DNA from 3 places in the Herminiimonas sp. Marseille-P9896 genome. Region 3 is predicted to be linked to each of the others. Evidence: predicted binding sites of a transcription regulator. Region 3 holds the regulator's gene; each other region holds the start of a gene.
What was found. Region 3 encodes sigma-54, which starts transcription at its own class of promoters, with help from an activator protein. Its sites were predicted from a motif close to TGGCANGNAANCTGCTTT; they were not measured.

Region 1 (7,411 bases), 540 kb from region 3:
TTCTAGGCAGGCGCTGAATGGATACGATGAGTAAGCACCGGAATCGACGACTGCATCACAACGTATGCCGGCCAGACGTCCGTCCCTGGTGACGTCGACGCTAAGGTCATAGCCGTGTTCACGGCAGTTGGCATTCGCAGTTAGTTGTTCACGTCTGTCTTCCAGCCAGCGGATAGGACGTTTCAATTGTATCGCCAGCCAGGCGCAGCAGATTTCTTCCGGCAGCAAGATACCCTTGTAACCAAAGCCGCCACCGACATCCGGCGAGATGACGCGTATCTGTCCTTCGTCCAGACCCAGGCATTCAGCCAGGCCGGTGCGATTGATGTGCGGTACTTGTGCGGCCGAGTACATGATCAGCTGGTCGACACGGGTATCCCAGAAGCACAGCACGGCACGACCTTCCATCGGTGCCATACATTGGCGCGCCATGCGCAACTTGCGGCTGACACTGTGCACTGCCTCATCGGTAGCACTGACGCGTTTATCTATATTGGTTTCGGCAAAGACGTTTTCGCTCCAGTCATCATGTACGCGTGTATCGCTTTGCAGCGTGCCGTACATATCTGCCATCACCGGCAGTTCCTGGTAATCCACGAATACACTGGCTGCGATATCTTCCGCCTGTGCGCGATCCGGCGCGATGCAGGCTGCGACCAGTTCACCGACGTGGCGTACTTTGTCTTGCGCAAGTGGATATTGTGCCGAGAGTTTGAAACCGGGCAATGAGGATGCCGCGACGATGGGACGCACACCAGTCATGTCTGCCATCGTGTAGACCAGATGCTCCACGCCTTGCGGCTTCTCGATTTGTCCGAGACGGGCATGCGCCACGGGTGAGCGTACGAATGCGACTTCGAGCATATCCGGCATACGCATATCGCCGACATATTTGCCCTGACCCAATAAGAGTCGCTTGTCTTCCTTGCGCAGTACTTCGCGACCAATTCCTTGATCGGTACCGGCTTGCGTGAGCAGCTCGGGCATCACCAGATCATTCATCGATATCTCCTGAACGTTGCCGGGAACTGAAATTAAATTCATATTCCCTGCATCTCCAATAATTATGTGGCATACCACATTTATGTTGTTATGTGTGATTCATTTTTGCGTTACGAGCATGAATTATTTTTCACCTCCTATGCGCTGTACTACGATTTTATTTCAGAGTGCCGCTAATCGACCGGGCACTGTGCAACTCTCGTGATACTGAATACCAAACATCAACTTAAATGCGCTTTTTCAAGCCAGGTCCACATACTTCAAACTTACCGAATACCTTTAGCAACGACCATGCCAACTACACAGACATGTCAGGCAAAGAACAAGTTAAGCAATTGATTTTAATAAACAATATCAAATTTCAATTTATGTGGTACAGCACATTTATTGGACTTTAATCAAGCAAGGTTCTTGAATAAATACCGATATTTGCTGTTGTACATGAAAATCACACGCTTTGCATCAAATTGGAAAAAATTTGTTTCAAAAAGGTGCAACAACAACGACACTTGCGCACTACTTTGTATCTCTTCAAACTTTCAGCGAGCAACTAACTCAGTACAACAACATGCTCACACTGCGATTACTCATGACGACAACAAACGTGAGTCATCATCTCAAAGCAAATGAGAAATTGCACGCTGCAGTGCAATGCAGCGCATTTTGAAAAACAGAAAAATATTAACGGGCTTTGAGTAAAGGCACACGATCAGTGGCCTCCGATTCAACCAGTCGCACCATCAGCAATATAAACAGCTGACGTTCTTCCGGCGACAGATTCTCTATAGTGCGGTCATGCGCGCGCTGTACGGCAGGACGCATCTTCTTTACCAGCGCACGTCCCTTGCGCGACAGCTTGACGTACTTCACACGCTTGTCGTGTTCAGACTGGCTGCGCACAATCAACTCACGCTGCTCCAGGCGCGGCAAGACTTCGGCCACACTGGTGCGCTCCAGTCCAATATGGTGCGCCAATGAATTCTGATCCAGTTCGCCGTACTCTTCCAGTGCAGTCAACAGGCTGTATTGCACAGGCGTGATGTTGTGTTCCAGCGTCTCTTCCGTGAACAAGGCACTATGGATCTGGTGCAGGCGGCGTATCAAAAACCCGGGACGGGTAAATAACAGGGAACGCGCCTGGACTGACTCCATATCGCTCATCAGAGAGGGAAAAGCTGCTTCTTCAATCTTATTCATGAATGGTCGGTATATAAGGGAACAGGATGGAATCCGGTATGCCACAAATCAGGAGTATATGTGAATCCACAACAAAAACGGCAATAAAAATATATCATAAATGTGGTGCACCACATTTATTTAAAGTTGGCATAGAATATGCGGTGCACCACATATTATTTAACTTAAAGGAGTTGCCATGAATCATATTCTTCTCAAGGGCGGCCGCGTCATTGATCCCAAGGCCAACCGCGATGGTGTATTCGATATATTGATCAAGGATGACGTCATAGCCGCAATCGATCGTGACATCACGCCTCCGGATAGTAAGACAACAGTAGTGGATTGCCGCGACAAACTGGTCACCCCAGGCCTGATCGATACGCATGGCCATGTATACCAGGGCGTAACCGGTCGCTTCGGCCTCAATGCTGATATGTGCGGCGTGTATTCAGGTGTTACCACCATCGTCGACCAGGGTGGTGCCAGCTGCATTACCCTGCCCGGCTTCCGCCAATATGTGATCGAGCCATCGAAAACCCGCGTGCTCTCGTATATGTCGGCCTATCTGGTCGGTGGGCTGGAAGGACACTTCTATCCTGAGCTGTATCGCCCTGATTGCCTGGATGTAGAAGCAACCGTTACCGCAGCCAAAAAGAATAGCGACATCGTGCGCGGCCTGAAGGCACACGCAGAAGTTGGCGGCTTTGCACGTTGGGGCGTCGATGTGATGCGCATCGCATCGCAGATCGGACGCGAAGCTGCACTGCCTGTCTATATACACTTTGGTCAACTGTGGCCGAAACCGGAGGACGGCGGCTCACCGGTCAATCCGGACAGCATCTTCAATCAGGTCGTCGATATGCTCAAACCCGGCGACATCCTGGCCCATCCGTTCAGCCGCCATCCGGGTGGCTTCGTCGAAGTCAACGGCTCCATCCACCCTATGGTGAAAGAAGCGATCGCGCGCGGCCTCAAGATAGACGTCGGCCACGGCTCGCACTTCAGCTTCAAAACCGCGCGCATCGTGCTCGACGCCGGCGTCATTCCGGATACCCTGGGCGCAGACATGCACGGTTACAACACCATCGTACCGCCACCGGCTGGCACACCCAACTGGCATCCGGATGAAAGCGTGCACATCTTCAAGGGTAACGAGCGCTTCAGCCTGGTTTCGGCGATGAGCAGCATGCTGGCCGTCGGCCTGCCACTCAACCATGTGGTAGCAATGGTCACCAGCAATGCCGCCAAACTGGCAGGCATGGAAGATGAAATCGGCACCCTCAAAGTAGGTGGCGTAGCAGACGTCAGCGTGATGGAAGACCAGCGCGGCCGTTGGGCACTGCACGACAACGAAGGCACACAAGTCATCACCGACCGCATGTTGTTCCCTGTCTGCTGCTATCGCGCGGGTGAGCGTTTCGATTCCAACGCAGCGATACTCCCAGTCGCAAAGGCGGCATGATGGATATCAACCACGCCCCTACCCTGCAAGAAGTCGAGCTGGCCTTCGATGCCTACGAACAGGCTTTAGTCGGTAACGATGTCGCCAAACTCGACGAACTGTTCTGGAACAACGACGCCACGCTGCGTTATGGCGCAACGGAAAACCTGGTCGGCTACGATGCCATCCGTGACTTCCGTTCGCAACGTCCGGCCGCCAACCTGGCACGCACGGTCACCAGCCGACATGTCACCACCTTCGGTACAGACTGCGCAGTCGCCAACATCACCTTCAGCAAAAATGGTGATACACGCATAGGTCGGCAAACCCAGACCTGGGTGAGATTCCCGGATGGCTGGCATGTTGTCGCTGCCCACGTGAGCTGGATGGACGTCAAATGAACATCCCGCTCATGAGTCAGCTACAACCGGATACCGGCGGTGCCTTCCTGACGGAGGCCTATGGCTATGCATTACAGGCGCATCGTCCAGTCAGCAATAATCTGGAAGGCATACGCTTTGCCGTCAAGGATGTATTCGACATCGCAGGTACGCGCACCGGTGCAGGTAATCCGGTCTGGTTCTCCGACCATGAGGTTGCACATAAACATGCAACCGCAGTCGAACGCCTATTGTCCGGCGGTGCCACCTTCGTCGGTAAAACACTAACCGACGAACTCACCTACAGCCTCGCCGGTATCAATGTGCACTACGGCGTGCCACGCAACCCGGCCAGCCCGGATCGCCTACCCGGAGGTTCGTCCTCCGGCTCAGTCGCCGCAGTTGCAGCTGGCCTGGCCGATGTCGCACTAGGTACCGATTGCGGTGGCTCGGTGCGGCTACCGGCAAGCTACTGCGGGGTGTGGGGCATGCGACCTACACATGGCCGACTATCCGGACATGGTTGCCTGGTGCTGGCGCATAGCTTTGATACAGTCGGCTGGTTCGCCCGTAATCTGCAGCACCTGGAGCAAACTTTCTGCGCACTGGCGCATGCAGAAACCACCGACACGGAATCAGTCTTCCTCGCACTCAACGATACTGTCATCAACAATCTGCTAGACCCAGCCGTGCTGCAGGCTTTCAATGAGTTGAAAAGCGAGCAGGCAGATTTTGTACCGGTAACGAGCGCGCTGGAACTGAGTAACTGGGCTGCCGCCTTCCGTACCTTGCAAGCGTCGGAAGCATGGATGGAACACGGCGTCTGGGTATCACGCCACTCAGATGAGCTGGGCGAAGATATCCGTCGCCGCTTCGACATTGCTTCCGGCGTCACCGCCGGGCAAGTCCGTAGCGCGCAACAAATCAGGGTAGCCGCCATCCGTGCGCTGAATCACATCCTCGATGACCAGCATAAAGTCATCGTCATCCCGACCGTACCGACACCTGCGCCACTACTCGCCGCCGATGCTGCTGCAGTCGACGATATACGCATGCGCTCGCAGCAACTGCTATGCATCGCGGGGCTGGCCGGCTTGCCGCAACTCAGCATGCCGTGGATACAGGTCAACGGCGCACCGGTAGGACTATCCATCATCGGTGGCCGTGGTTGCGATGAAATCGTTCTGCATGCAGCGCAACAGTTACAGGCTCGTATTGCAAGTTGAACCTATTGCGAATTGAACCCTCACGGAGAACAGCCATGACTACCAGCAAGTTCGATGAAGAAATCGCACAAATAGCCAGCCGCTACGACGGCATCCGCTGGACCGATGTGCAGCTGCGTACACAGGCATTGCCTGAACTTTCAGCCGATGTACTGCTGCATGCTGGCCCGCCGTTGACAGGCGTACTACCCGCACCGATCCGGCAGGCGGCGATTGAAGCCGTACTGTTCGAAGGGCTAGCTGACGATCATGGTGCCGCAGCAGAACTGCTGTCACAAGGCAAGGTCAGGCTGTTACCGGCACAGGATCACGGCCTGGTCACGCCATTGGCACAAGTGGTCTCAGCCTCCATGCCGCTATTCGTCGTCAGCAGCAATGACAGCACGCGCTATGCACCGCTGGTGGAAGGACCAGCGCCTGCACTGCGCTTCGGCAAGCCGGTAGCCAGTACGCGCGCGCAGCTGCAATTGCTATCGCAATTCGGTATGCATGTATTAAAGCCCGCCGTACAGGCACATGCACCCGCACTGTCACAAGCCATCCATTACGCCTTGCAAGGCGGCGAAGAATGCCATGCGCTTACCGCACGCGCCAATGCGGCACTGGCGGCGCAACTGGATACCTTACACGCGCGCGACAGACAAGTCATACTCGCCAATCCCGGTTTCGTACTGCCGTTAATGATGGCGGCATGCTCGCTACGTCTTGAACAAACCGGTCACATCGTCGCCGCCGGTGGCAACGGCCTCGCCTTTGGTTATCGCTTGCGTGATACCGCTACCTGGCAAACCATAGCCGCCACACCACCACAAGGCACCCGCTTTGTCGGACATGAACTCACGGCAGCATTGGGAGCGATAGGTGACAGCGCTGTCATCGACTTCTCCGGACTGGGCGCACAAGCACTGGCTTACGTGCCCAGCCTGGCGCGGGATTGGGCGCAGTACCTGCCGGAAGATTTGCACATGCACAGATCACAAGTCGTGAACGCGCGCAGCGGCATCGTCGATTTGAAAAGCATACTGAGCAATGACTGCGCGCCCATGGTCAATCTGGCGATACTGGATCACGCAGCGGAAGCGGGCTTGATAGGACGAGGGGTGTTTGAGGTGTCTACGGAGTTATTTGCGGATCCGAGTGCATCGATTTAGATGTCCTCTACACAAATTACGAGATTTGTAAGAACCTACATTAAAAAGGATTCATGACACCTTTAGCGCCCTGCGCAAAGTGGCCCATAGCATCTTCAAATGCCCATATCTCAGGTTTGTACTCGCCGCCAGGACCGCCACGTGGTACCTGAACGCTGGTTTTTTTCATCCAGCGTTTTAGCACCTTCCAATATTTTTCTGTGGCCGGGTTTGCCGGAAATCCTATTATGCGATAGCGATTTCCAATCCATCCAAAGCTACTCATGGGAATGTAATGAGTACCATCCTTGGCTAGTTGCTCCCGTCGCACTTCAAGACTGAATACGCCAGGATGGCCAGGACCAAAGTACGGCACCGAAGGATCCCTTGTGGCATATGTTGCGGCCCATCCTTCAAACGGATCCTCAATCTCTCCATACGGTTCACCCATACGCGCCAAAGGTAATGCACCGCTAGGTACGTGCCAAAGCCAATGTTTTCCTGGCTCAAGAGTCTCGACACTGTTTACTGCAATCCATTGATTTGTACCGTTCGAAACAATGAATGCAATCTCCTCAGAACCGTTCAGGTACTCTACGAGCTGGGCAATATCCTTCTTCGTTGCGTACATAGGTATCCAAGACATACGGCACTTCCTTCAAGGTCTATAATTTATCTGAACGAGAAATCCACAATCTGCCAATGTCTACCATGTTCAAAGTGCTTACGCATTCGAGCACATATATTTTAAGCGATTACCTAGACTAAAAATCTCTCTTAGCAACGCACACAAGTACCTCGAAATCCTCCGCAATTTGTTCATAAGGATTTCCGATGTAACCACATCGATCATTTGCAATGACCGCGTCCTGACGTAATTTGTCCAAACGGATAATAAAACTCTCTGGAGTGCCTGACACAGGGCCAACTATCTCAGACAACCGCTCAGTTCTTTCCGGATGCAATACTTGCAGTGCCCTCCAAATACTAATTGCGTCCATATCCAACCTTAGTGGTAACACCTCGCGAAGTGAATAGAAAAAGCATCTAAGT
Region 2 (7,411 bases), on a different contig from region 3:
GCGACAAGGGGCCACCCTTGTGCGGACAACGATCGAGCAAAGCAAAGACTTTGTCTTCGCTGTTACGGAAAATGGCGACATTCGGTTTATCCGCGCGATTGACGACGCGGGAACCGAGTACAGGAATGTCGCTTACCTTGCAGATGACTTTCCATTGATTAGACATATGTGGCCTTGATAAAAATTGTGATGAGTTGTTATAAACAAATGTGCTGTGTACTTGCCGGATGTCCGCGCTTAGTGCACTGACATCCGCCTGATCAGATCGACAATGGTTCGAACTGACGTGTATCGACCATCGCTTTTTCCGGTTCATGCCATGGATCGGACTCACCTTCCAACGAGAACAGCAGGCGCTGATAAAGCGCTTTGCGGTTGGCTTCGTCTTCCAGTACTTTTTGCTTTGCATGATCCAGGCCTACACGTGCGAGGTAATGCACGGTTCGTTCCAGGTACCAGCCTTCTTCGCGATACAGTTGCAGGAAGGCGCCGGCGTACTCCAGTACTTCTTCATGCGTTTTAAGTTTGACGAAGAATTCAGCCACTTCGGTTTTGATGCCGCCGTTACCGCCGACATAGATTTCCCAGCCCGAATCAACACCGATCACGCCCACGTCCTTGATACCGGCTTCGGCACAATTACGCGGACAGCCCGAGACTGCCAGCTTGACCTTATGCGGTGCATACATGCGTGCCAGTTGATGTTCGAGTTGCTGCCCCATTTTGGTTGAATCCTGGGTACCGAAACGGCACCATTCGGAACCCACGCAGGTTTTTACGGTGCGCAAACCCTTGGCGTAACCGAGGCCGGATGGCATGCCGAGGTCTTGCCAGACCGCGCGCAAATCTTCTTTCTTCACACCCAGCAAATCGATACGTTGTCCGCCTGTGACCTTGACGGTAGGAATCTTGAATTTATCGACCACGTCAGCGATGCGGCGCAGCTCCGACGAGTTGGTTTCGCCGCCCCACATGCGCGGGATGACGGAGAAAGTGCCATCTTTTTGGATATTCGCGTGTGCACGTTCGTTGATGAAGCGCGATTGCGGATCATCCTTCGCTTCCCCCGGCCAGGTCGAGATCAGGTAGTAGTTAATGCCAGGACGGCAGCTGGAGCAGCCGTTCGGCGTACGCCAGTTCATATGCGCCATCACGCCGGCAACCGTTAACAACTTCTCGGCCTTGATCGCATCACGCACTTCCTGATGTGTATGGTCAGTACATCCGCACATCGGCTTGGCTTTGTTCGATGCCGAGTAATCACCACCGGCAGTAGCCATGATGATTTGCTCAACCAGACCGGTACAGGAACCGCAGGAGGCGGAAGCCTTGGTGTGTTTGCGCACGTCTTCGATCGTGAACAAGCCTTTTTCCTTGATCGCTTTGACGATGGTGCCTTTGCACACGCCGTTACAGCCGCATACTTCAGCGGTATCCGGCATCGCTGCTGCCTTGCTGAAACCTTCGTGACCAACGTCGCCGGGACGACCAGTGTTGGCTTCGCCAAACATCAGGGTGTCGCGGATCTCGCTGATGTCTTTACCTTCGCGCAGCAGGTTGAAGTACCAGCTGCCGTCGACCGTATCGCCATACAGGCAGGCACCGATCAGCTTGTCGTCTTTCAACACCAGCTTTTTATAGACACCGCCGATAGGATCGGACAGCAGGATTTCTTCCGTCCCTTCTCCACCAAGGAATTCACCAGCCGAGAACAAATCAATGCCAGTTACTTTCAGCTTGGTCGAAGTGACCGAACCCTGGTAACGACCGATACCGAAGTTCGCCAGGTGATTCGCGCACACCTTGGCCATTTCAAACAAAGGCGCAACCAGGCCATACGCCGTACCGCGATGGTTCACACATTCACCGACTGCGTACACGCGCGGGTCATAGGTTTGCATGGTGTCGTTGACGACGATGCCGCGATTGCAATGCAGGCCGGCGGATTCAGCCAGCGCAGTGTTCGGACGGATACCGACCGCCATCACAAGCAGTTGTGTCGGGATTTCGGTGCCGTCGGTGAAACGCAAGGCTTGCACGCGACCGTTCGCGTCGCTGATGATTTCTTGCGAATTCTTACCCAGCAAGAAATTCAAGCCTCGGTCTTCCAGAGATTTTTGCAGCATCTTGCCTGCCGCTTCGTCGAGCTGACGTTCCATCAGGGTGGTCGGCAAATGCACGACGGTTACTTCCATACCGCGCAGCTTCAGGCCGTTCGCTGCTTCCAGTCCCAGCAAGCCGCCACCGATAACGACCGCCTGCTTGTGTACCTTGGCCGCTTCTATCATCGCGTTGGTATCTTGTATGTCGCGATAGGAGATCACGCCTTCCAGATCCTTGCCTGGTATCGGCAGCATGAAAGGATTCGAGCCGGTTGCCATCAGCAGGCGGTCATACGGTGCGACGGTACCGTCGTCGGCTATCACCACACGTTTGACGCGGTCGATCTCGACGATCTTTTTCCCCAGGTGCAGGGTGATGTCATTCTCCGCATACCAGTCGACATCGTTGAGCATGATGTCCTTGATGGTTTGCTCACCCGCCAGTACGGGCGACAGCAGAATACGGTTGTAGTTGGCGTACGCTTCCGCGCCAAATACCGTGATGTCATATAAGTCAGGAGCGATCTTGCGCAGTTCTTCCAAAGTACGCACGCCTGCCATACCGTTACCAACCATGACCAATTTCATTTTTTTCATCGCTGCATCCCACAGATTTGTTGTTCGCAAATTTAAATAAGCAAAACAAATGCCAGTTTTACTTTTAGTGCACTTTCGGTAAGGGACTACTGTTTCCGCACCATTTAAAGTTGCATTTCGCACTCAACAAGTGCGGCAGCCGGTTTATTTGGTGCAGCCCCCCATATTCGTCAACACGTGAAAAGTGCACGCCCATTCGTGGATCACGTCCGCACTAAAGTGGCATGGCCTTTGCATATTTAGACGCAACCCTGTCTAACTCTGCGAGTTCTCATGCAAAAAACGTCATTCTGGAAAGCTGGTCACACACCGACCCTGCTTGCTTCCTTCTTTTACTTCGACCTGAGTTTTATGGTCTGGGTCATTCTCGGGCCGCTGGCCGTTCAAATCTCCGGCGACCTCGGACTGACTGCGGCGCAAAAAGGTTTAATGGTGGCAACACCGCTATTGGCTGGCGCCTTGCTGCGTATCGTGATGGGTGTATTAGTCGATCACCTGAAACCCAAGAAGGCGGGCATCATCGGCCAGGTCATCGTCATGAGCGGTTTGTTGTGGGCGTGGCTGGGTGACCTCAGCAGCTATCACACCATGCTGACCTTCGGTGTCATCCTCGGTTTCGCCGGTGCTGCCTTTGCCGTTGCCCTGCCACTGGCTTCGCGCTGGTATCCGCCGGAACACCAGGGCACGGCGCTCGGGATTGCCGGTGCCGGTAATTCAGGTACCGCTTTCGCCGCGCTGTTTGCGCCGACGCTGGCTATCCTGTTCGGCTGGCAAAACGTATTCGGCCTGTGCCTGATTCCACTCAGCATCGCATTCCTGGTCTATCTGGTCTTTACCAAAGATGCTCCGTCCGCCCCGCCACCTAAATCACTGGTCGAATATCTGCACGTGCTCAAGGACAAGGATGCCTGGTGGTTTATGTTCTTCTATAGCGTGACCTTCGGTGGTTTCTCCGGCCTGGCTTCGTCGCTGACGATTTACTTCAATGGTCAATATGGTTTATCGCCGGTGACCGCAGGCTATTTCACCGCCGCCTGCGTGTTTGCCGGTTCCGCCGTGCGTCCTTTGGGTGGCCGCCTGGCTGACCGCATCGGCGGCATCAAGACTTTGTCGATGATGTATATGCTAGCAGCCAGCTTCATGCTGATCGCCAGCTTCGGCCTGTCGTCGGCGATGGCAGCGGTCGCGATCTTTGTATTGGCGATGCTGGCACTCGGCGTCGGCAATGGCGCAGTATTCCAGTTGGTACCACAGCGCTTCCGCAAGGAAATCGGCGTCATGACCGGACTGGTCGGCATGGCCGGTGGTATCGGCGGCTTCTATCTGGCCTCCAGCCTCGGTTACTCCAAACAATTGACGGGCAGCTACCAGGGTGGTCTGATCGTCTTTGCCGCACTGGCCATTGTTGCCTTGCTCGGTTTGTCGGCAGTGAAAAATCGCTGGCGCACAACCTGGGGCAGCGCTGCCATGACCAATGCAAAGATCTGAACCAGCCATGCCCATCATGCTTTTAACCCCGCTGCCATGCCGCTGACACTCACCGCCGCTTATTCGACGCGCGCCGGTCTGCGTCCGCACAATGAGGATTTTGTCGGCATGGTCATGCCGGACGAACCCGAATTGTCGAGCAAGGGCATGATCGCAGCGATCGCGGATGGTGTATCGGGCAATGAAGGCGGACGCGAAGCATCCGAGTACACGATACGTGGCTTGCTCAGCGATTACTACGCGACTTCCGATACCTGGCCGGTAACGCAATCACTGGATCGCGTCCTCAAGGCCATCAATAGCTGGGTGCAGCACCAGGGTTCGATACGTGCCGAGCTGGCCGGGATGGCAACCACGCTGACGGCGCTGGTGTTGCGCGGCAATTTTTATTATTTCGCACACGTCGGTGATACACGTCTGTATCTGTTACGTGATGGTGTGCTGACTCGCCTGACTGCCGATCACGTGTGGGATCGTCCGGAAATGCAGCACGTGCTGACACGTGCTATCGGACTGGACTCGCAACTGGCGATCGATCATGGCATGGGTGAGTTGCATGAAGGCGATGCCTTCCTGCTGGCCACCGATGGTGTGTGGGCTTCGGTATCGGAATACGATCTGAAAGAGCAGTTGTTGCAGCTGGTCGGCAAGCAACAGGAAACAGAAGCCATCGCACATACGCTGATCGACAAGGCACTGGCAGCCGGTGCGCAAGATAATGTCAGCGCGCTGGTGGTACGGGTCGATGCGTTGCCGGAAACGAATCTGCGCGATGCGCTATCCGGCTCGCAGCATTTCCCGGTACCGCCCAAGCTCAAGGTCGGGCAGCAAATAGACGGCTATACGGTCGAGGAACAGATACACGCATCCAACACCACCCTGCTCTACCGCGTCTCCGAACCGCGTGCCGCGAATCAGACGCCGCGCTACCTAGTGCTGAAGACCTTGCATCCTGATCGCGCGCAGGATGTACATGAACGCTCTGCCTTTGCGCATGAGGAATGGCTGACCAAGCGCGTCGTCGCACGCTTCTTCCCGCAAATCATTACACCGGAAAACAAGACCTACCTGTATTACCTCACGACCTGGCATGACGGTAATACGCTGCAACAGCATCTGGATGCCGGTGAACATTTCACGATACCGGATGTCATTGCGCACGGCACCAAGCTGGTCCGTGCGATAGGTGCGCTGCACAGGCGCAGCATCATTCATCGCGATATCAAGCCGGGCAATATCCATCTGGGCAAGGATGGCGAGTTGCGCATACTCGATCTGGGCGTCGCGCAATCCGGGCTGGAAGCAGAAGATGAAGTGCGCGCACCGCGTGCCGGTACGCCATCCTTCCTCGCACCTGAGCAGTTCAATAATGCGCCAGCCTCACAACAAACCGATTTGTACTCAACTGGTGTGACGCTATATTTATTGCTGACACGGCATTTCCCTTACGGAGAAATCGAACCGTTCCAGACACCGCGCTTTGGCGAAGCCATACCACCCAGCCGTTACCGACCTGATTTACCGCTATGGCTGGAGAATGTTTTACTGAAAGCAGTCGCACGCGATCCGGCAGATCGTTTCGAAACTGCAGAAGAATTTCTGCTGGCACTGGAACGTGGCGCGAGTCGGCCGCTGCCTGCGATTACCCCCAAGCCACTGGCAGAACGTGATCCTGCTTCCCTGTGGCGTGCAGTGGCGGCCATCTCCATCGTGTTGAATCTCTTGTTGCTGTACTTGCTGGTGATACGTTAACGCAGAGCTACAAAACTGGCTTTGCGGATCCATGGTTCCGCAAAGCCAGTCAGATCAAGCCGCTTCCTTGGACGGATGCGACTGACGGTGATACAGGAACTCCAGCACCGCTGTCCGGTATTGCGAGTACAAAGGATCCTGCGCCAACGCCACCCGCTCTCGTGGACGCGCCAGTTTCACTTCCAGAATTTCGCCTATGGTGGCGGACGGACCATTGGTCAGCATGACGATCTTGTCGGACAAGAGTACGGCTTCATCGACATCATGCGTCACCATCACCACGGTGGACCCGGTTGCTGCGACTATCTTCAGCAACTCATCCTGCAAGTGTGCACGCGTCAATGCATCCAGCGCACCGAAAGGTTCATCCATCAACAATACCTTGGGCTCCATCGACAAGGCACGCGCGATGCCGACACGTTGCTTCATGCCACCGGAGATTTCATTCGGCCGTTTTTGCTCTGCATGTGTCAGGCCAACCAGCGCCAGCGCAGCCTTGGTACGTTCACGCAATTTGCTTTTTGCTTCGGTGCTGCCGAATACGCGCTCTACTGCCAGGTACACATTCTCATAGCAGGTCAGCCACGGTAGCAGCGAATGATTCTGAAACACCACTGCGCGCTCCGGCGACGGCCCGGCTATTTCGCGATTGGCACACAGCAGCATGCCGTTGGTCGCATGCGTCAGGCCTGCGATTAGATTGAGCAGTGTTGACTTGCCACAACCGGAGTGCCCGATCAGGGTGATGAACTCACCTTTCGCTACCGTCAGATTGATATCGTTCAGCGCATTGAACACACCTTTCTTGGTATGAAAGGACATTTCCGCATGCTGTATATCGATGAACTTGCTATGTATGTTATCCATGATGGTGCTTTCCTATACGTTGAGATCGCTTGCAGCCGGCGTCAATTTTTCACATCTTCGTAGCTAAAGAATTTGGCAATAGCAACCAGCACTTGTTCCAGCACCAGGCCGACTATGCCTATGACCACAATGGCGATGATGATGTGTGCCACGTTCAGGTTGTTCCACTCATCCCATACCCAGAAACCGATACCGACGCCACCAGTCAGCATTTCGGCCGCGACGATGACCAGCCACGCGGTACCGATCGCCAGACGTACGCCTGTCAACATATAAGGCAGTACCGATGGAAACAGAATCTTGGTGATGATCTTCCACTCGGACAGGTTCAACACCTTGGCGACGTTCATATAGTCTTGCGGCACGCGCTGCACACCGACTGCAGTGTTGATAATCATCGGCCAGATCGAGCAGATAAAGATGGACCAGATCGCAGCCGGATCCGCTGCCTTAAATACCAGCAGGCCGATAGGCAACCATGCCAGCGGCGACACCGGCTTCAACAAGCTGATGATGGGATTGAACATGCCCGACAGGAAAGAGAAACGGCCTATCATGAAGCCCAGCGGAATACCGACCAATGCAGCCAGACCGAAACCGACGCC
Region 3 (7,411 bases):
AGCGTAGTGCCGAGGTCGCCGCGTGGATTGGCCAGTGCCGGGATCAGGATCAGCAAAGGCACGACCGCCAGATCCTGGAACAGCAAAATGCCGATAATGCGGCGCCCATGCTGGCTTTCCAGCTCGACCCGCTCTGTCAACAGCTTGGAAACTATCGCGGTAGACGACATCGCCAGCGCGCCACCTATCGCCAGCGCTGCCTGCCAGCTGATCGCACTCAGCCGTGTTGACAGGTGTGCGACCAGCCAGCCAAACACCATGGTCGCGCCTATGGTCAGCATCACCTGCGCCATACCGAGGCCGAATACGGTACGCCGCATGGCAAGCAATCTGGAAAGGGAAAACTCCAGCCCTATCGAAAACATCAGGAAGACCACGCCAAACTCGCCCAGCGCATGCGTGGTGGCGTTGTCCTCAGCCCAACCCAGGGTATGCGGCCCTATTAATATGCCAACCACCAGGTAACCCAGCATAGGCGGCAAATGCATCATGCGGAAGGCGACCACGCCCAATACCGCAGCCGCTAGCAGGAGGAGCGTGAGTTCTAATGGGGAAAGCATAGTGGGGCCGCGACTGAAGTAAGGTGCCGGTTTGGTAACTGATAGGAACAGAACTATCAAACCACATTTTTGTTACGTCTGGCAGGTTTTTTGCTTTAGGAATTCGTTTATACTTTCGAGCATGAGTGTATCCCATGCCCCCAACCCACCGGCAACTTTTGATGCCCAAAGCACTGCGCGCGCCTTGCAATTTGCTTGCGACACCCTGCAAATCGAAGCCGACGCCATCCTCGCACTGAAAGAACGCATCACCCACGAGACCAGCGGACAGTTCATCCAGGCAGTCACACTGCTGCTGAACTGCAAAGGCCGGGTAGTGGTTTCCGGCATCGGCAAATCCGGCCATATCGCACGCAAGATCGCGTCGACGCTGGCCTCGACCGGCACACCCGCCTTTTTCGTGCACGCGGCCGAAGCCTCGCATGGCGACCTCGGCATGATCACGGCTGACGATGTCCTGATCGGCATTTCGTATTCGGGTGAAGCCGGCGAGTTGCTGGGCATCATCCCCACCATCAAGCGCATGGGCGCACGCCTGATCACCATCACCGGCAACGATGCGTCCAACCTGGCGGTACAGGCTGACGTTCATCTGAACGTCCATATCGACAAGGAGGCCTGTCCGCTTAACCTGGCCCCGACCGCCAGCACCACCGCTACCCTCGCCCTCGGCGATGCTCTTGCGGTCGCGCTGCTGGACGCACGTGGCTTTGGTGAAGAAGATTTTGCACGCTCGCATCCGGGCGGCGCCTTGGGTCGTCGCTTGTTGACACATGTACGCGACGTCATGCGTACCGGCGATGCGATACCGACTGTAGCGAAAGACGCAACACTATATGCGGCACTACTGGAAAGCAGCAAAAAAGGTATGGCCATGACAGCCGTGGTCGATGCCAACGGTCATGCCATCGGCGTCTTTACCGATGGCGACTTGCGTCGCCTGATCGAAACCCAACAGGATTTCTCCAAATTGTCGATCGCCGAAGTCATGCATGCGCATCCACGCAGCGTGCACCCGGATCAACTGGCAGTCGATGCGGTCGACATGATGGAAACCTTCCGCATCAACCAATTGCTGGTTACTGATAGCAACGGCAAGCTGGTCGGCGCATTACACATCCACGACCTGACCCGCGCGAAAGTAATCTGATGAGCGCAGCCAACGATACCGTCGCCATCGAGCGCGCATCCCGTGTGCGACTGATGATTTTTGACGTCGACGGCATCCTGACCGACGGCAGCCTGCACTTCGGCCCGGAAGGCGAAGTCAGCAAAACCTTCAATGTACTCGACGGCCACGGCATCAAGTTATTGCAGCAATCCGGCGTCTCGACGGCCATCATCAGCGCGCGTCAGTCACCTATCGTATTACGTCGCGCCACCGACCTCGGCATACACCATGTATTCCAGGGCATACATGACAAGCGCAGCGCGTTTGAACAACTGCTGGCACAAACCAATACCACCGCCGATACCTGTGGCTTTGTCGGCGATGACGTCATCGATTTACCAATTTTATTGCGCGTCGGCTTCGCCGCCAGCGTACCGAATGCCCACCCGGAAGTACGTACGCGTGTGCACTACGTCACCCAAGCCAGCGGCGGCCGTGGTGCGGCGCGTGAGTTATGTGATTTCATCTTGCGCGCGCAAGGCAACTATGAGGCGGCGCTCGCGCCGTATCTCGCATGAAAGCCCTGCGCCCTGCCAATACGATCCGCATCGTTTTGCTGATCGCCTTCAGCGCAGCGCTGGCACTGGGCAGCTTCTGGCTGGTCGAAGTCATGCGCCGCCAGACCGATGAAACCTTGCCGACCAAGCAGCGCAGCGATCCGGACTTCTATGCAGAAAAATTCAATTTCGTACGCATGGGCAAGGATGGCGTTCCACGCTACAACCTGACCGGTACCGAGATGAAGCACTACCCGCTGGATAATTCCTATCAAATCCAGAAGCCGGTGATGTACAGCTTCAGCAAGGGCCGTGAACCTATGGTGAGTCGCTCCGAACGCGCACTGGTTGAAAACAACAATACCGAAGTGCATATGTATGACAACGTCGTGATAGACCGACCACCTGCAACGGGCTCACAGCACTTCCAACTCAAGACTTCATACCTGCTGATATTGCCGGATGATGAGATCATGAAAACGCCGAAACACGTCGACATCAAGGTAGGCCTGTCGACACTGAACGGCAGCGGTATGTTCGCCAACAATGCAACCGGCGAATTCAATTTATCCAGCAACGTCCATGCGGTGTACCAGGCAGCACATCCGCGCTAAGCGCATAGACGATTTTTATCTGACGCAATCATTTAGAGAACTTTCATGAAACGTTTCTTCTCCGTACTTCTGGTTCTCTGCGGCCTGGGCACTGCCTTGGTCTCCTACGCCGAAAAAGCGGACGCGACCAAGCCCACCAATGTCGAAGCCAATAAAATGGAATACGACGACCTCAAGCAGATCAACACCTTCACTGGCAATGTCGTGTTAACACGTGGCACCATCCTGATGAAAGCCAACAAAATGGTGGTCAAGCAGGATCCTGCAGGCTATCAGTTCATCACTCTGTACGGCTCGTCCGATGCACTGGCGAACTTCAAGCAAAAACGTGATGGTGGCCCCGACCAATGGATAGAAGGCCAGGCCGAACGCATTGAATACGATGACAAGGCTGAAATCATGAAGTTGTACACCAAGGCACGCATGCGTCGCCTGGAAAACGGCAAGCCTACCGATGAAGTTGAAGGTGAATTCATCTCCTACGATACACGCGCTGAATTCTTTACCGTACACAACACCTCAAGCGGCGACAGCAAACAAGGCGGCGGCCGCATCAAGGCCGTGATCCAACCGCGTGCCGCAGATACAAAGGCAAAATAAGATGTCCAGCAAGTTGATCGTCAACGGATTACAAAAAAGCTACGGCGCGCGCCAGGTGGTGCGCGATGTTGCGCTGCAAGTCGAAAGCGGCGAAGTCATCGGTTTGCTCGGCCCCAACGGCGCGGGTAAAACCACCTCCTTCTACATGATCGTGGGTCTGGTACCATCCGACGCCGGACGCATCGAACTGGATGGCGTCGACATCTCACGCCAGCCTATCCACAAGCGGGCACAACTGGGCTTGTCTTACCTGCCGCAGGAAGCATCGGTCTTCCGCAAACTGAGTGTAGAAGACAATATCCGCGCCGTCCTTGAACTGCAGCGCGTCGATGGCAAGCCACTCAATGGTGCGCTACTCGAACAGCGCCTGGATACGCTGCTAGCCGACCTGCAAATCGAAAAGCTGCGCGAGAACCAGGCCATGTCCTTGTCCGGTGGCGAACGCCGCCGTGTGGAAATCGCCCGTGCACTGGCCACCAATCCGCGCTTCGTGCTGCTGGACGAACCATTTGCAGGTGTCGACCCTATCGCGGTGATTGAAATCCAGCGCATTGTGCGCTTCCTGAAAGAGCGCGGCATCGGCGTCCTGATCACCGATCACAATGTGCGCGAAACACTCGGCATCTGTGATCGCGCTTACATCATCAACCAGGGTGCGGTCCTGGCCAGCGGACGACCGGATGACATCATCGCCAACGAATCGGTACGCCGCGTTTACTTAGGTGAACACTTCCGCATGTAAGCGGAAGAAAAAACATCTATGAAGCAATCCCTGCAACTACGAGTCTCCCAACATCTGGCGCTTACGCCACAACTGCAGCAGTCCATCCGTTTGCTGCAGTTATCGACTCTTGAATTGCACCAGGAACTGGAACAAATACTCGCCGACAACCCGATGCTGGAACGTACCGATGATCCGCTGGATCACGCGGTACGCCTGCTGGCAGATGGTGCGATGGGTGCCAGCGGTACTGCACCGGAGGGCGCCAGCGTCGAAGCGAATGCCCAGACGTCGGATAGTGAAGGCGGCTCAGAAGGCCCCGATTTACCGGAAGCCTCGAGTGGCGACAGCGATTGGAGTTTCGACGACGTCGCACGCACCTCCAAGGCGCCGGAAGACGATGATGGCCGACCGCAACTGGAAGCGCATGAAACCACGCTACGCGAACATCTGCTGGAACAAATGCGCGTCACCGTACGCGAACACCGCGACCGCGCCCTGCTCGAACTCATCATCGATGCACTGAATGACAACGGCTATCTGGAAGAAGAGCTGGAAGAAATCCATGCACGCTTGCCGGAAGAACTGGAAATCGAACTGGAAGAGTTGCAGATCTCTCTCAAGATGCTGCAGAGCTTCGATCCACCGGGTGTAGGTGCGCGTGACGCTGCCGAGTGCCTGGCACTGCAAATCAGGCGTATGCCCAAGGTCGCAATGGTGACCCGCCGCATGGCACTGGCCATCGTGGAAAACCATCTGCCGCTGTTTGCGCAGCGCGATTTCAATAAATTACGCAAGGCACTGGATTGCGACGACGAAGACTTGCGCGAAGCACAAGCCATCATCAAGCAATGCAATCCACATCCTGGTTCCATTTTTGCAACTGATGCTTCCGACTATGTAGTACCTGACGTCATCGTCAAGCGTACCCGCAGCGGCTGGCAGGTCATGCTGAACCACGACGTGATGCCACGGCTGCGCGTTAATAGCATGTATGCCAACATCTTGAAGCAAAGCAAGGGCGAGGCATCGCTTGGTTCCCAGTTGCAAGAAGCGAAATGGCTGATCAAAAATATGCGCCAGCGCTTCGACACCATCCTGCGTGTCGCCGAGGCAATTGTCGAACGTCAGAGGAACTTCTTTTCGCACGGTGCAGTCGCAATGAGACCGCTTGTTTTACGTGAAATAGCTGATACACTGGGACTACACGAGAGCACTATTTCACGTGTAACCACCCAGAAGTACATGCTGACTCCCCACGGGATGTTCGAATTGAAATACTTTTTCGGCAGCCATGTCGCAACAGAAGCCGGTGGTGAAGCATCATCGACAGCGATACGGGCACTGATCAAACAATTGATAGGAGCTGAAGACCCGAAAATTCCATTCTCTGATAGCAAGATTGCCGACATGCTGGCAGAACAAGGCATGGTGGTAGCGAGACGGACGGTAGCAAAATATCGCGAAGCCCTGAAAATCCCACCGGTCAATCTGCGCAAGTCGTTGTAGATATCGTCCTTTGTAGTTTTTGTTGTAGTTATACGTTGCTGTGTTCGGCGTAGTCACTTCACAAGACCGCGCATAACCTCCAGTGACTTTCATAGGAGCACTGTATGAATCTCACAATCAGTGGACATCACCTCGAATTGACCCCCGCCATCCGCGAATATGTACAAGGTAAATTGGAGCGCATCAAACGACATTTTGATCACGTTATCGATATTGCGGTCATCCTGACTGTAGACAATCTCCCCGAGAAGGAAAAACGCCAAAGGGCAGAAATTAACTTGCGTGTGAGAGGCAAGGACCTGCATGCAGAAAGCATTGCAGATAATTTATACGCTGCCATTGATACACTGATCGACAAGCTCGATCGACAAGTGATCAAATACAAAACCAAACAGCAAGACCATCAACACGATGCGATCAAACGATTGCCGGATGCGTCAGATGCTGTAACGCCTTAATACAAGGCAGGCCGAGCAAGTCGGTCAGATAAAATGAAGGGCGCAAATTGCGCCCTTTTTTGTTTTGTAATATTCACGGCCCCTCACTTATTCAGCTTTCTTCGCAATGTTTTCGACTGCGCGACCTTCCAGCACGACTTCAATTTTGAGTTGGCTTTTCACCGGCATCCCCGCCACTTTGCCGGGATTGAATTTGGTTTTAGAGAAAGCGTCTTTGATCAGTTGCTGCGCAGACTCGGACAAAGAAGAGTTTTCGATGAGCACATCGTCAATATCACCACTCTCATTGATAAACAAATCCAACACTGCCATCTGCGCCAATCCACTCGCAAAGAGTGCGTCCAAGTCGGGAGAGATATCGACCACCACTGCAGGCTGCTCAGTCAGCTCAGTGGGCTGAAAATAATATGGCTTGGGTAATGCGATGAGATTAAAAAGAGAGGAAGCAGCCGCATCCGCTGACCCGCGTGCTTGCGGCAAAAGATCGGCCTGATCCTTTGAGGCCACGGATTTCTCCACGACATCGGCCGTGCTAGTACGATGGTTAGCAATGTCAGTTTTATCGACATTGATATCTGTTTGCATGGATTTGCCTGCTGACCTTGTTTCCTTCTGTACGCTAAGCAAGTCTACTATCATCGCTGACGATTCTGACGCATAGGTCCCTCCGCCTACACTACCATGTACTGCGTAAACGAAACCCACTGCCAGACCACCATGAACGAAGAGCGACAACAACATCGCTAATCGCTCGGTAGCGGTTTTTTTTCGGATAAAGGCGGGCATTTTCATACAAGAATCTTGACGGGATGATGGCTAGTGCCATCATCCCGCACATCTCACTGTGCGTTCAGGACACGCCAGGAAACACGACGCGTACCGCTTGTCGGGGATGGATCTATCGGTGGCGCCGTAACTTTGGTTCCCCCAAGATCAGTACCGCTCGAAGCACCACTCGACGTCCGGATCAAGGCGCGGACCGTACCATCTGCCTGCATGATCATGACCGGACGCGTCACCAGGCCGGACCCCAGACTGATCCCGCTCACACCATTTGCCGTGCTAATAGGGCCACCTGTCAGATAACTCAACGCATAAACAAAGCTGGCCGCAGTACCGGTAGTAGGTCCGCAAGCACTGACCGTCGAGGCTTGAGGTGTAATCGTCGTGAACAATAGCGTACCCAAAGCCAGCGAAGGATCAGTACTTGAGCGCTCGCCGCCACTCAGGAAGTCCAGGTACCAGCCGTTTTTAGTCGTCCAGTCCACCGCGTTATTGGTG

Region 1: a site for sigma-54 is predicted at 2,327-2,344, ahead of H7U06_RS05415 (amidohydrolase/deacetylase family metallohydrolase). Genes of this name have one in related genera too.
Region 2: a site for sigma-54 is predicted at 2,920-2,937, ahead of H7U06_RS15880 (NarK/NasA family nitrate transporter). Genes of this name have one in related genera too.

The regions. Positions count from the first base shown of each region.
Region 1 covers NZ_CAJEVT010000001.1:1,121,282-1,128,692, reverse strand. Annotated here, with positions in the region: gene H7U06_RS05425 (xanthine dehydrogenase family protein molybdopterin-binding subunit) at 1-1,002, opposite strand, end outside; gene H7U06_RS05420 (MarR family winged helix-turn-helix transcriptional regulator) at 1,684-2,199, opposite strand; gene H7U06_RS05415 (amidohydrolase/deacetylase family metallohydrolase) at 2,378-3,643, shown strand; gene hpxZ (oxalurate catabolism protein HpxZ) at 3,640-4,023, shown strand; gene H7U06_RS05405 (amidase) at 4,020-5,228, shown strand; gene H7U06_RS05400 (DUF1116 domain-containing protein) at 5,264-6,379, shown strand; gene H7U06_RS05395 (hypothetical protein) at 6,420-7,004, opposite strand.
Region 2 covers NZ_CAJEVT010000004.1:261,194-268,604, reverse strand. Annotated here, with positions in the region: gene nirD (nitrite reductase small subunit NirD) at 1-166, opposite strand, end outside; gene nirB (nitrite reductase large subunit NirB) at 261-2,699, opposite strand; gene H7U06_RS15880 (NarK/NasA family nitrate transporter) at 2,973-4,187, shown strand; gene H7U06_RS15875 (bifunctional protein-serine/threonine kinase/phosphatase) at 4,224-5,939, shown strand; gene H7U06_RS15870 (ABC transporter ATP-binding protein) at 5,994-6,806, opposite strand; gene ntrB (nitrate ABC transporter permease) at 6,848-7,411, opposite strand, start outside.
Region 3 covers NZ_CAJEVT010000001.1:585,888-593,298, reverse strand. Annotated here, with positions in the region: gene H7U06_RS02900 (monovalent cation:proton antiporter family protein) at 1-560, opposite strand, end outside; gene H7U06_RS02895 (SIS domain-containing protein) at 682-1,710, shown strand; gene H7U06_RS02890 (HAD family hydrolase) at 1,710-2,249, shown strand; gene lptC (LPS export ABC transporter periplasmic protein LptC) at 2,246-2,842, shown strand; gene lptA (lipopolysaccharide transport periplasmic protein LptA) at 2,888-3,442, shown strand; gene lptB (LPS export ABC transporter ATP-binding protein) at 3,444-4,184, shown strand; gene H7U06_RS02870 (RNA polymerase factor sigma-54) at 4,203-5,672, shown strand; gene hpf (ribosome hibernation-promoting factor, HPF/YfiA family) at 5,777-6,130, shown strand; gene H7U06_RS02860 (energy transducer TonB) at 6,218-6,922, opposite strand; gene H7U06_RS02855 (pilus assembly protein) at 6,970-7,411, opposite strand, start outside.